3 regions of the Salipiger sp. ABN3_019 genome follow, and region 3 is predicted to be linked to each of the others. Evidence: riboswitches for the same ligand, from Rfam matches in the RefSeq annotation. Region 3 holds a riboswitch; each other region holds the start of a gene.
The links. A riboswitch is a leader RNA that binds a small molecule or an ion and turns the genes downstream of it on or off. The one in region 3 is predicted to bind thiamine pyrophosphate.
Positions count from the first base shown of each region.

Region 1 (4,273 bases), 1.5 Mb from region 3:
ATGCGCCTCCTTGGGAAGGGTCTCGTCATGCATGGACCGCGCCGTGTCGGGATCGAGCGCGAGATTGAACTGATCCTCCCAGCGGAACTCGAAGCGGGCGCGCGAAAGCGCATCGTCGCGGATCTGCGCCGCCGGGTGGCCCTTGGCGAGATCGGCGGCATGGGCGGCGATCTTATAGGTGATCACCCCGGTCTTCACATCGTCGCGGTCCGGCAGGCCAAGGTGCTCCTTGGGCGTCACGTAGCACAGCATCGCCGTGCCGAACCAACCGATCATCGCCGCCCCGATGCCGCTGGTGATGTGATCATAGCCCGGCGCGATATCCGTGGTGAGCGGCCCGAGCGTGTAGAACGGCGCCTCGCCGCAGGTCTCAAGCTGCTTGTCCATATTGGCCTTGATCTTGTGCATGGCCACATGGCCCGGCCCCTCGATCATCACCTGACACTCGTGCTTCCATGCCACCTGCGTCAACTCGCCCAGCGTTTCCAACTCGGCGAACTGCGCCTCGTCGTTGGCGTCGGCGATAAATCCGGGGCGCAGCCCGTCACCCAGCGAGAACGACACGTCATAGGCCCGCGCGATCTCGCAGATCTCGTCGAAATGCTCGTAGAGGAAGCTCTCGCGGTGGTGGTGCAGGCACCATTTGGCCATGATCGAACCGCCGCGACTGACGATCCCGGTCACCCGGTTCACCGTCATCGGGATCATGTGCAGGCGCACGCCCGCGTGGATGGTGAAGTAATCCACCCCCTGCTCGGCCTGCTCGATCAGCGTGTCGCGAAACACCTCCCAGCTCAGGTCCTCGGCGATGCCGCCGACCTTCTCCAGCGCCTGATAGAGCGGCACCGTGCCGATGGGCACCGGCGCGTTGCGCAGGATCCAGTCGCGGATGTTGTGGATGTTGCGCCCGGTCGACAGGTCCATGACCGTGTCGGCCCCCCAGCGCGTCGCCCAGACCATTTTCTCCACCTCCTCGGCCATCGAGGAGGTCACCGCCGAGTTGCCGATATTGGCGTTGATCTTCACCAGAAAGTTGCGCCCGATGATCATCGGCTCAAGCTCGGGGTGGTTGATGTTGGCGGGGATGATCGCGCGGCCCCGGGCGATCTCATCGCGCACGAACTCCGGCGTCACATGGTCAGGGATCGACGCGCCCCAGTCCTGCCCGTCGCGTTCGAGCTGCGCCTTGGCGGCCTTGCGCCCGAGGTTCTCGCGGATGGCGACGAACTCCATCTCCGGCGTGACGATCCCGGCGCGGGCATAGGCCATCTGGGTGACCGCTTTGCCGTCCTTGCCCCGGCGCGGCGCATGGCGGACGGGAAACTCGGGCACCAGCCGCGCGCCTTCGGCAAAGCCATTGTCCTCGGGCTTCACATGGCGGCCATCGTAGCTTTCGGTGTCGGCGCGGGCGCGAACCCAGCCCTCGCGCAGGCGCGGCAGACCGCGGTCGATGGCGATCTCGGCGCCGGGGTCGGTATAGGGGCCGGAGCTGTCATAGACGGTGACCGGCGGCTCACCGGCGGACGGGTGCAGGTCGATCTCGCGCATCGGCACGCGGATCTGCGGGTGCAGCGTGCCCTCATGCCAGACGCGCCGCGAGGCGGGCAGCGGCCCGCAGGTGACTGTTGGGGTCAGGTCTTTCATCGGTCGGAGCCTCCAAGCTCGAAGCGGTGGAGACCCAGTTCCGGTGCGTGAATGGGGTGACATCGCTGCGGCCAAGGCGCGGGTCTGCCCCGCTTGTCCTATCCGCAAGATCCGGGGCGCAGAGCCCCCGGCAACGCCAGTGCACCATCCCTACGCCAGTATGAACTGGATCAGGTTCGTCGGGTCACTGCGCTGCGCGAACGCCAGCAGAATCTCAGCCCCTTGTCGGGACCCCCCGGGTGAGTGGCGCCACCCTGCGGCGAGTCGGGTCGGGCGTCAAGGTGCGGCCTCGGCCCGGCGGGGGGCGGGCGAAGGCGGTCGGAGGCGTATTTGTGGAACAATGAAAGGCGCAGGCCGCGCCCAGCATGCGCACGCCCGGAATGCACGAAGGGCGGCGCCGCATGGCACCGCCCTTGTTTGCTGTTGGCAGAGGTGAGGCGCGCCTCAGACCGCTTCGAGCGCGGCCTTCACGTCGTCGGGCGCGCCGATGTTGCGCAGCGTGGCCGGGCGGTGAATGCGCTTCACCATGCCCGAGAGCGCCTTGCCCGCGCCAATCTCCCAGAACTCATCCGCGCCCTGCGCGACCATATACTCGACCGACTTGCGCCAGCGCACCGAGCCGGTGACCTGCTCGACCAGCAGCGCGCGGATGCGGGCGGGATCGGTCACCGCCTCGGCGATCACATTGGCCACAAGCGGCACCTTGGGCGCGGTAATGTCGACCTGCTCCAGCGCCTCGGCCATCACCTCGGCGGCGGGGGCCATCAGTGCGCAGTGGAAGGGGGCGCTCACCGGCAGCAGCAGCGCGCGCTTGGCGCCCTTCTCCTTGGCGATCTCCACGGCGCGTTCGACCGCTGCCTTGTCGCCCGAGATCACCACCTGCGACGGGTCGTTGTCATTGGCCGCGGCGCAGACCTCGCCCTGCGCCGCCTCTTCGGCGACGGCGCGGGCGGTCGCCAGATCGAGGCCCAGCAGCGCCGCCATGGCGCCCTGACCCACCGGCACTGCCTGCTGCATGGCCTTGCCACGGGTGCGCAGCAGTTTCGCCGCATCGCCAACGCTCAGCGCGCCCGCGGCGGTCAGCGCCGAATATTCGCCCAGCGAGTGACCTGCGACGAAGCTGGCCGCTCCGATCTCGATGCCCTCGGCCTCGAGCGCGCGCATCGCTGCCAGCGAGGTCGCCATCAGCGCGGGCTGAGCGTTTTCGGTGAGGGTGAGCGTTTCGATGTCGCCGTCCCAGATCAGCGACGAGAGGCTCTCGCCCAGCGCTGCGTCCACCTCGTCGAACACGGCTTTCGCCGCCGGATAGGCCTCGGCCAGCGCCTTGCCCATGCCGATGGTCTGCGCCCCCTGACCGGGGAAGATGAAGGCTCGCGTCATGATCGTCTCTCCTAAGGCTCGCGCGGTCGGGTTTTGGCGCGCTTTGGCGCGCAGTCCTAGCGCCAAGCGCCGCGTCGCGCAACGCCCCCGCTGAGCGCCCCCGCCAAGCGTCCCCACAGGCTTCTTCTCTTCAAAAATACGCCGGGGGAGCCGCGCGCTTGCGCGGCGGGGGCAGCGCCCCCGGAAGTGGCGCCACCCGAAAACTCCCGCACAGCACCTTGGTAAGAGGCGGCGTTCCGGCGTAAGAGGGTCGCAGCGGCCTGCCCCCGCGCCGCGCAACAGGAGAAAGACGCCGCAATGACCCTGCTTCGACGCACCGTTCTCGCCACCGCCGCCGCATTGGCGCTGGTCCCGGCCGCCGCGCTCGCCCAGGACAGCACGGATGCCCCGATCAAGATCGGCGACATCAACCACTACAAGCGCCTTGCAGCCTTCGCCGAGCCCTACCGCAAGGGCATCGAACTGGCGGTCAGCGAAATCAATGCGGACGGCGGCGTGCTGGGCCGCCATCTGGAGTTCGTCTTCCGCGACGATCAGGGCGATCCCGCCGAGGCGGTGCGCATCGCCGAAGAACTGATGACCCGCGATGGCACGGTGATGCTCACCGGTACGATCCTCAGCAATGTCGGGCTGGCGCTCAGCTCCTACGCCGCCGAGAAACAGCATGTCTATCTCGCCTCCGAGCCGCTGGCCGATACGCTGGTCTGGGGCTCGGGCAATCCCTACACCTTCCGGTTGCGCACCTCGACATGGGTGCAGGCGGCGATGCTGGCCGAGCAGGCGGCAACCACCGACGCCATCCGCTATGCCACCATCGCGCCGAATTACGCCTATGGCACCGAGGCGGTCGAGGCCTTCAAGGCAAACCTCAAGCGGCTCAAGCCCGAGGTGGAGTTCGTCGCCGAGCAATGGCCCGCGCTGTTCAAGATCGACGCCGGCGCCGAGGTACAGGCGCTGGAGCGCGCCAAGCCCGACGCGATCTACAACGTCACCTTCGGCACCGATCTGGCCAAATTCGTCCGTCAGGGCACCGACCGCGGCCTCTTCGACGGGCGCGACGTCTACGGGCTGCTGACCGGTGAGCCGGAGTATTTCGAGCCGCTCGGCGAGGAGGCTCCCGAGGGCTGGTTCGTCACCGGCTACCCTTGGTACGATTTTGCCGCCGACACGCCCGGCGGTGCGTTCGTCGAGGCTTATGAAGAGATGTTCGGCGAAACTCCGAAAAACGGCAGCAACGTCGGCTATCTGA
Region 1 covers NZ_JBSWTP010000009.1:2,621,742-2,626,014, forward strand. The annotation lists gene thiC (phosphomethylpyrimidine synthase ThiC) at 1-1,644, opposite strand, end outside; TPP riboswitch at 1,774-1,892, opposite strand; gene fabD (ACP S-malonyltransferase) at 2,089-3,024, opposite strand; gene ACXAD2_RS20870 (ABC transporter substrate-binding protein) at 3,322-4,273, shown strand, end outside.
Region 1: it holds a riboswitch for thiamine pyrophosphate, as region 3 does, so the genes downstream of both, thiC (phosphomethylpyrimidine synthase ThiC) here and ACXAD2_RS13530 (thiamine ABC transporter substrate-binding protein) in region 3, are expected to answer to the same signal.

Region 2 (4,273 bases), 1.5 Mb from region 3:
CCTGCTGGGTCTGCTGGTGGTCTCGGTGCTGATCCTGCAAAGCCTCACCGGCCTGCGCATCATCGCGCTGGTGCTGCTGGTGGTGCCCTGTATGGCCGCAGCCTGGGCGCTGCTGCAAAAGCGCGAGGGCAATCCGCCGCTGCGCGAGCGCGCCCGCACCTTCGCCTTCACCGAACTGCCCGCCTATCGTGGCGAGGTGACGCTGCTGATGATGGCCGGTTTCATTGGCACCGTCGGCGCGCCGCTGCTCGCACCGCTGGTCAAGGCCTCGGGCTTCCATCCCGAAGACCTGCCGCCCGCGCTGGTGCTGGTCAGCTTCGTCTGGATCATCCCGCTGCTTGGCCAGCTTGGCATGAACCCGATCCTTGCCGTGACGCTGATCGCGCCGCTGGTGCCCGCCGCCTCCGAGCTTGGCGTCGCGCCCGAGGCCATCGTGGTGTCGATCACCGCGGGCTGGGCCTTGGGCGGCATCAGTTCGCCCTTCACCGCCACCACGCTGCTGGTGGGAAGTTTCGGCAACGTCAGCGCCCGCCACGTCGGTCTGCGCTGGAACGGCAGCTACATGATCTGCATGCTGCTTCTGCTGTCGGCATGGGTGCTTGCCCTCGGCTATCTCATTCTCTGACCTCCAACTCGCGAAAGTTCCCCTATGAGCCTTGCCCAGACCCCGCCCATCTTTGACGGCCATAATGATCTGCTGCTGCGCCTGCTGCGCGGCGCCGTCAGTGCCAGCGACGTGGTCGGCGGGCTGAGCAGCGGCCACATTGACCTGCCGCGCGCGCGCTCGGGCGGGTTCGGCGGTGGCTTTTTCGCGGTCTTCGTGCCCAGCCCCTCGAAGTCGGGCGACGACATGGACGCGATGGCGCAGCCGCAATACGACCTGCCGCTGCCCGACATGATCCCCCATGCCGAGGCGCTGGAGACCACGTGGAAGGGGGTCGAGGCCTTCGAGGCGCTGGCCGAGGCGGGCGCCATCACCCCCTGCACCACCGCCGCCGAGATCGAGGTCGCGCTGACCGGCCCCAAGATGGCCGCTGTGCTGCACCTCGAGGGCGCCGAAGCGATCGGCCCGGACCTGAGCGAACTGCACGAGCTGCACGCCCGTGGGCTGCGCTCGCTCGGCCCGGTCTGGTCGCGCCCGACGATCTTCGGCAATGGCGTGCCCTTCCGCTTCCCCTCGACGCCGGATATCGGCGACGGGCTCTCCGAAGCGGGCAAGCGGCTGGTCAAGGAATGCAATGATCTCAAGATCATGATCGACCTGTCGCATCTCAACGAAAAGGGCGTCGACGATGTGGCCGCGCTGACCGATGCGCCGCTGGTCGCCACCCATTCCAACGCCTATGCGGTCACCCCGCATGCGCGCAACCTCACCGACCGCCAGCTTGCGATGATCGCCGAGAGCGACGGTATGGTCGGCGTCAACTTCGCCTCGGCCTTCCTGCGCCCCGACGGGCGGATCGATCCCTCCTGCAGCCTCGACGTGGTGCTGCGCCACTTCGACCATTTGATCGAGAAACTGGGCGAGGACCGCGTCGGCTTCGGCTCGGATTTCGACGGTGCGACGGTGCCCGAGGGCATCACCGACATCGCCGGTCTGCCCAATCTGCGCGCCGCCATGACCGCCCATGGCTTCGACGCCGCGCTGATGGAAAAGCTCTGCTCCGGCAACTGGCTGCGCGTGCTGCGCAAAACCTGGGGCGCATAACGCCCTGCCGAAGCGCTTGCCGCTTCGTCTAGACGCAAATATCCCGGGGGTCCGGGGGCAGCGCCCCCGGCTCTCTGCAGCCTTTGGGCTTTCGCACCCGGCCGCATCTGCTAGGGTCCTCCGCACCTAGGGGGGTCCCGGCAAGGGGCTGAGATACTGCTGGCATGCGTGCGGCGCAGTGACCCTTTGAACCTGATCCGGATCATGCCGGCGAAGGGACAGGTGGAGCTGACCGCATGCCCTCGCCGGCCTCATTTATGGAGGCCGCGCCCTTGAACACCCCCGACACAACTTCCCCTATGCCACCCCGCATCCCCAACGTGCTGACCATCGCGGGCACCGACCCCTCGGGCGGTGCGGGGATTCAGGCCGATCTCAAGGCCTTCAGCGCCAACCGTGCCTACGGCATGAGCGTGATCACCGCCGTGGTCGCGCAGAACACGCGCGGGGTGCGCGCGGTCGAGGCGCTGCCGCCAGAGTTCGTCGCGGCGCAGATCGACGCGGTCTTCGACGATGTGCGGGTCGACGCGGTGAAGATCGGCATGGTCGCCAACGCCGGGATCATCCGCGCCGTGGCCGAGCGGTTGCGGCCCCATGGCGCGCGCAACATCGTGTTCGATCCGGTGATGGTGGCCAAAAGCGGCGACGCGCTGCTCGACCCCGAGGCGGTCGCGGCGCTGCGCGCGGATCTGGTGCCGCTGGCGACGCTGATCACCCCCAACCTGCCCGAGGCGGCCGTGCTGCTCTCGCGCGGCGAGGACTGGAGCGCTGAGGAGATGGTCAAGGAACTGCCCGCGCTGGCCGCCATGGGACCAGAGGCGGTGCTGCTCAAGGGCGGCCATCTGACCGGCAGCCCCGAGAGCACCGACCTTCTGTGGTGGCAGGGCCAGACCCGCAGTTACAGCGCGCCGCGCATCGCCACCAAGAACGACCACGGCACCGGCTGCACGCTCTCCGCCGCCATCGCCGCGCTGCTGCCACGCAAGACGCTGCCCGAGGCAGTGGACGAGGCGAAGCGCTACCTGCAAGGCGCGCTGGCCGCGTCGGACCGGCTGCAGGTGGGCGGCGGCCACGGGCCGCTGCACCATTTTCACGAGATGTGGGGCTAGGCCGCGGCCCAGGCGCGGGCAATCTCCCGCGCCGCTGCCGCAGGGTCCGGCTGGCCGCAGATCGCAGAGACCACGGCAAGGCCCTGCGCTCCCGCCTCTTTCGCGGGCGCGGCATGATGCGCCTTCAGCCCGCCGATGGCCACCGCGGGCACCGGGCACGCCGCCACCTGCGCCGCCAGCCCATCCCAGCCCACGGGCTGCTTGTGGTCGGGCTTGGTGGGCGTGGCAAAGACCGGCCCGGCTCCCACATAATCCACCAGCGCGGGCGGAGCCGCCCGCGCCAGTTCCGGGCTTTCCACCGAGAGCCCCAGCAGCATCTCCGGGCCGACCCGCGCCCGCGCCTCGGCGGGGGTCATATCGCCCTGCCCCACGTGCAGCCCATCCGCGCCGATCACCCGCGCAGCCTCGACGTCGTCATTGACGATGAGCAGCGCGCCAGAGCCCGCCAGCGCCGCCTTCAGCGCCCGCCCGGTCTCGATCATTCGCACGGTGCCGCCGTCCTTGTCGCGCAGTTGCACCATCGTGGCGCCGCCCTGCACCGCCAGCCGCGCCGTTTCGACCATGCCGATCCCGGCGCAGAGGCCGGGATCAAGTACCAGATAGACCGACAGGTCAAAGCGCCTCATTCGGCATCCTCCAGCACCCGCAGATCGGCCCCGGCGTCCAGCGCCTCGGGCGTCAGCGCATGCAGCGCGTCGAGGAAGCGGGGCGCGAAACTACCCGGCCCCGTCGCATCCTCATGCGCGTGGCTCCCGGCCACGGCGTAGTGAGAGAGCGCCGCGACGGTGGCCTCGAACGGGTCGCCGCCGAGCCCCACATAAGCCCCGCAAAGGCCGGTGAGCGAACAGCCAAGCGCGGTGTTCAGCGGCATCCAAGGCGAGCCGCCGCCGATCCGCACGCCGCGGCTGCCGTCGGTGACGAAATCCACCGCCCCGGTCACCGCCACCACACCGCCGGTCTGCCGCGCCAGCGCGCGGGCGGCGGCCTCGGCGGCCTCCACCCCGTCGCGCCCGTCGACGCCCTGCCCGCGACTGACCTCTCCGGCGAGCGAGAGGATTTCGGAGGCATTGCCGCGCACCACCGTCGGCTTCAGCGCCAGCAGTTCGGCCGAGACCCGCCGCCGCAGCCCGGTCGCCTGACAGGCCACCGGATCAAGCACCCATGGCTTGCCCGCCGCCTGCGCCCCGGCGATGGCCGCGCGCATCCCTTCGACGAAAGGCTCGGACAAAGTGCCGATGTTGACCGTCAGCGCATGGGCGATACCCGCGAACTCGCCAGCCTCCTCGGCGTCCGAGACCATGGCCGGCGAGGCCCCCGCCGCCAGCAGCACGTTCGCGGCGATGTTCATCGCCACGTAGTTGGTGATGCATTGCACCAGCGGATTGGTGTCGCGCATCTCCTTCAACAGCAGTCCGGATGTCATGCCTTGTCCTCCTTCAGCGGCAGATAAAGCGCG
Region 2 covers NZ_JBSWTP010000009.1:2,617,344-2,621,616, forward strand. The annotation lists gene ACXAD2_RS20835 (hypothetical protein) at 1-625, shown strand, start outside; gene ACXAD2_RS20840 (dipeptidase) at 650-1,708, shown strand; TPP riboswitch at 1,827-1,945, shown strand; gene thiD (bifunctional hydroxymethylpyrimidine kinase/phosphomethylpyrimidine kinase) at 2,008-2,817, shown strand; gene thiE (thiamine phosphate synthase) at 2,814-3,443, opposite strand; gene thiM (hydroxyethylthiazole kinase) at 3,440-4,240, opposite strand; gene thiC (phosphomethylpyrimidine synthase ThiC) at 4,237-4,273, opposite strand, start outside.
Region 2: it holds a riboswitch for thiamine pyrophosphate, as region 3 does, so the genes downstream of both, thiD (bifunctional hydroxymethylpyrimidine kinase/phosphomethylpyrimidine kinase) here and ACXAD2_RS13530 (thiamine ABC transporter substrate-binding protein) in region 3, are expected to answer to the same signal.

Region 3 (4,273 bases):
GCCGTAATGGAAAAGGCGCTGACGGCCATGGGCTCCATCGCCGCCTCTTCCGACCAGATCACCCAGATCATCGGTGTGATCGACGACATCGCCTTCCAGACCAATCTTCTGGCGCTCAACGCGGGCGTCGAAGCGGCCCGTGCCGGAGAGTCGGGCAAAGGCTTCTCGGTCGTCGCCTCAGAGGTCCGCTCTCTGGCACAGCGCGCCTCGGAGTTGGCGAGAGAGATCAAAGCGCTGGTGTCCAACAGCTCGCAGCAGGTGAAGGATGGCGGGCAATTGGTGGAACAGACGGGCACCGCGCTCTCGGACATCGTGCGCAATGTCAGCGAGGTTTCTGATCTGGTCGCCGAGATTGCCACCGCCGCCAAGGAGCAAGCGGCAGGACTTCAGGAAATCAACGTGGGCGTGGCCGAACTGGACAAGGTCACGCAACAGAACGCCGCGATGGTCGGCGAGACCAGCACCGCAAGCGACCAACTCAGCAGCGAAGCGGAACGCCTCTCCACGCAGCTCAATCGCTTTATGGGCGTCGAAGCTGCGGAAACTCAAGATGTCACACCAGTGGCCGCGCCCATCGAAAGCTTCGAGCCTGCGCCGCCTTCGGTTCCGGCTGCCCAATCCCAGCCCGCGCCGAAGCGCGCCGTCGCGGGCGATGACGTAAGCTGGGAAGAGTTCTAACGCGGGGGCTTCTTGCGCGTCTCCGCGGCCCGGGCTGAGCAGCTCTGACGCCCCCGTCCCTCAACTGCGTGGCCCGCCTGACACCACAGGCAAAAGCGACTGCGCCAGAGGCAGTGGCAGTGGCAGAGGCGGAGGCGGAGGCGCCCAGATCAGCCGATCTGACCGCGATTGGTGCCGATCTGACCACGGTGCAGCAAGAGGTGATCAAGGATGACACAGGCCATCATCGCCTCGCCTACCGGCACCGCGCGAATGCCGACGCAGGGATCGTGGCGGCCCTTGGTGACGATGTCGGTTTCCTCGCCGTCCACCGTCAGCGTCTTGCGCGGCGTCAGGATCGAAGACGTCGGCTTCACCGCGAAACGCACCACCACGTCCTGGCCGGTGGAAATCCCGCCCAGCACGCCGCCCGCGTGGTTCGAACTGTATACCGGCCCATCCGGCCCCATGGTGATCTCGTCGGCATTGGCAGAGCCGGTCAGCGCCGCCGCAGCCATGCCTTCGCCGATTTCCACACCCTTCACCGCGTTGATCGACATCATCGCCGCCGCCAGATCAGTGTCGAGCTTGCCGTAAATCGGCGCGCCCAGCCCCGCGGGGACGCCGCGCGCGACCACCTCGATCACCGCGCCGACGCTGTCGCCGGACTTGCGCAGGCCGTCGAGATAATCCGCCCAGCCCTCGGCGGTTTCGGCATCGGGGCACCAGAACGGGTTGCGGGCGATCTCGTCCCAGTCAAAGCGCGAGCGGTCGATCGCCTGCGGGCCCATCTGCACCATGTAGCCAGTGATCGACACGCTCGGCGCCAGCTCGGCCAGCGCCGCCCGCGCCAGACCGCCCGCAGCCACCCGCGCCGCCGTCTCGCGCGCCGAAGAACGCCCGCCGCCGCGGTAATCGCGGATGCCGTACTTCTGGTGATAGGTGATGTCGGCGTGCCCGGGGCGGAACTTGGCCGCGATCTCGGAGTAATCCTTGGACCGCTGGTCGGTGTTCTCGATCATCAGCTGCACCGGCGTGCCCGTGGTCTGCCCTTCGAAGACGCCGGAGAGGATTTTCACCGCGTCGGGCTCGCGCCGCTGGGTGGTGTATTTGTTCTGGCCCGGCTTGCGCAGGTCCATCCAGTGCTGAAGCGCGGCCTCGTCGATCTTCACACCCGGCGGGCAGCCATCCACCGTCGCGCCAAGCGCCGGGCCATGGCTTTCGCCCCATGTGGTCACACGGAAGAGATGGCCGAAAGTGTTGAGGCTCATGGGGATGTCTCCTGTGTCGGGCCGCGGGGTCTGCTCGCCAAGCCTGTTAGGCCAGCGCGGCCCCTGTCTCAAGGAATTTCCGCAACAAACAGCGACACGGGACGACACCGGACGACACTGGACGACGCGGGGCACCGCGCGCAATTCCCTTGTCAGAGGCCCCGCCCCCGGCTAGGTCTTGCGCTACCTCGGGGTGCCGCGCGATCCGCGCCGGCTGAGATGCGACCCACGCGAACCCGTTGAACCTGACCCGGTTAACACCGGCGGAGGGAAGGTCACGGCCCAAGGCCCCGCGCGCCCCGGCCCATCTTGCCCTCTCGCCGCAAATTTGGAGGATGCCATGAAGGCCATCAGTTTTGCAGCGGGATGTCTCTTTGCCAGCACGGCGCTGGCGCAAGAGCCCGTTCTGACCGTCTACGCAGGCGATTACGTCGTCTCGGAATGGGGCCCCGGCCCAAAGATCGAAGAGATGTTCGAAGCGCGCTGCGGCTGCGATCTGCAGTTCAAACCCGGCGACCTGCTGCCGCGTCTGCTGCTCGAAGGTGATCAGACCGAGGCCGATGTGGTCTTTGGCCTCAACACCGATGTGACCAAGAAGGCCCGCGAAAGCGGCCTCTTCGCGCCGCATGGCGTGGACCTCTCGCCGCTCACCCTGCCGATCGACTGGACCGACGACACCTTCCTTCCCTACAACTACGGCGAGACGGCCTTCATCTACGACACCACCCGCCTGTCCGAGCCGCCCACCAGCTTTGCCGAGCTGCTCGACGCGCCGGATGATCTGAAGATCGTCATTCAGGACCCGCGCAGTTCGATCTCGGGCCTCGCGATGGCGCTCTGGGCCCAAGCGGTGTTTGGCGATGGGGCCGAGGACGCATGGCGCAAGCTGGCGCCGAAGATCCTCACCGTCACCAAGGGCTGGTCGGAAAGCTACGGCCTTTTCACCGATGGCGAGGCCGACATGGTGCTGAGCTACACCACCTCGCCCGCCTATCACATCATCGCCGAGGACGATCACACCAAGAAGGCGCTGATCTTCCCCGAGGGCAATTATTTCATGGTCGAACTGGCCGCAAAGGTCGCCACCACCGATCAGCCGGAGCTGGCGCAGGACTTCATGGATTTCATCCTGACGCCCGAGTTCCAGCAGATGATCGCGACCGGCAACTGGTCCTTCCCCGCCGCCCTGCCGCATGAGGACTGGCCCGAAGGGTTCAAGGAGCTCGAACTGCCAAGCAAGGTGCTGTTCTACTCCGAGGACGAGGCCGCCGCGCTGCGGGATGAGGCGATCGAGGCATGGCGTCGCGGCCTCTCGCAATAATCGCGGCGCTTGCCGCGGGCGGGCTGGTGCTGGCACTGGTGCTGGGCCCGGTCGCGGCGGTGCTGGCGCGGGCTGGTGGCTGGGGCAGCCTTGGCCCCGGCGACTGGCAGGCGTTGCGCTTCACACTCTGGCAGGCCTGTCTTTCGGCACTGTTCTCGGTCGCGCTGGCGATCCCGGTTGCCCGCGCGCTGGCACGACGGCGCTTTCCGGGGCGCGGGCTGCTGATCTCGCTTCTGGGTGCGCCGTTCATCCTGCCGACGATCGTGGCGGTGCTGGGGCTGCTGGCGGTCTTCGGCCAGAACGGCATGGTCAACGCGGCGCTGCGGGCGGTCGGACTGCCCGGCTTCAGCATCTACGGCCTGCATGGCGTTGTGCTGGCGCATGTGTTCTTCAACCTGCCGTTGGCGACCCGGCTGCTGCTGCAGGGCTGGCTGGCGATCCCCGCCGAACGCTTTCGCCTCGCCGCCTCGCTGGGGCTCTCGCCATGGGCGATGCTGCGCACCCTCGAGGCGCCCATGGTGCTGCGCATCGCGCCCGGGGCCTTCGCGGTGATCTTCGTGATCTGCCTGTCGAGCTTTGCGGTGGCGCTGACGCTGGGCGGCGGCCCGCGCGCCACCACCGTCGAGCTGGCGATCTATCAGGCGGTGCGCTTTGATTTCGACCTCGGCCGCGCGGCGCTGCTCTCGGTGATCCAGCTGGCGCTGGCACTGGCGGCGGGGCTGGTGGCGCTGCGGCTTGGCACCGGCGGCGGCTTTGGTGCGGGACTCGACAGGATGGTGACCCGCTGGGACGGGCGTGCGGGGCTCTCCCGGGCGGCGGACATCGCGTGGATCGCCCTCGCCGCGCTCTTCCTGCTGACGCCGCTCGGCATGGTGGTGGCGCGCGGCCTGCCCGGGCTGCTGCAACTGGGCGCCAGCAGCTGGGAGGCAGCGTGGAATTCACTGACCGTGGCGCTGGCCTCGACGCTCCTGTGCCTGCTCTGGGCGCTGCCGCTATCCACTCGCTGGGGCGAGTGGCTGGGGCT
Region 3 covers NZ_JBSWTP010000009.1:1,115,360-1,119,632, reverse strand. The annotation lists gene ACXAD2_RS13540 (methyl-accepting chemotaxis protein) at 1-678, shown strand, start outside; gene aroC (chorismate synthase) at 828-1,928, opposite strand; TPP riboswitch at 2,108-2,217, shown strand; gene ACXAD2_RS13530 (thiamine ABC transporter substrate-binding protein) at 2,269-3,249, shown strand; gene ACXAD2_RS13525 (thiamine/thiamine pyrophosphate ABC transporter permease ThiP) at 3,225-4,273, shown strand, end outside.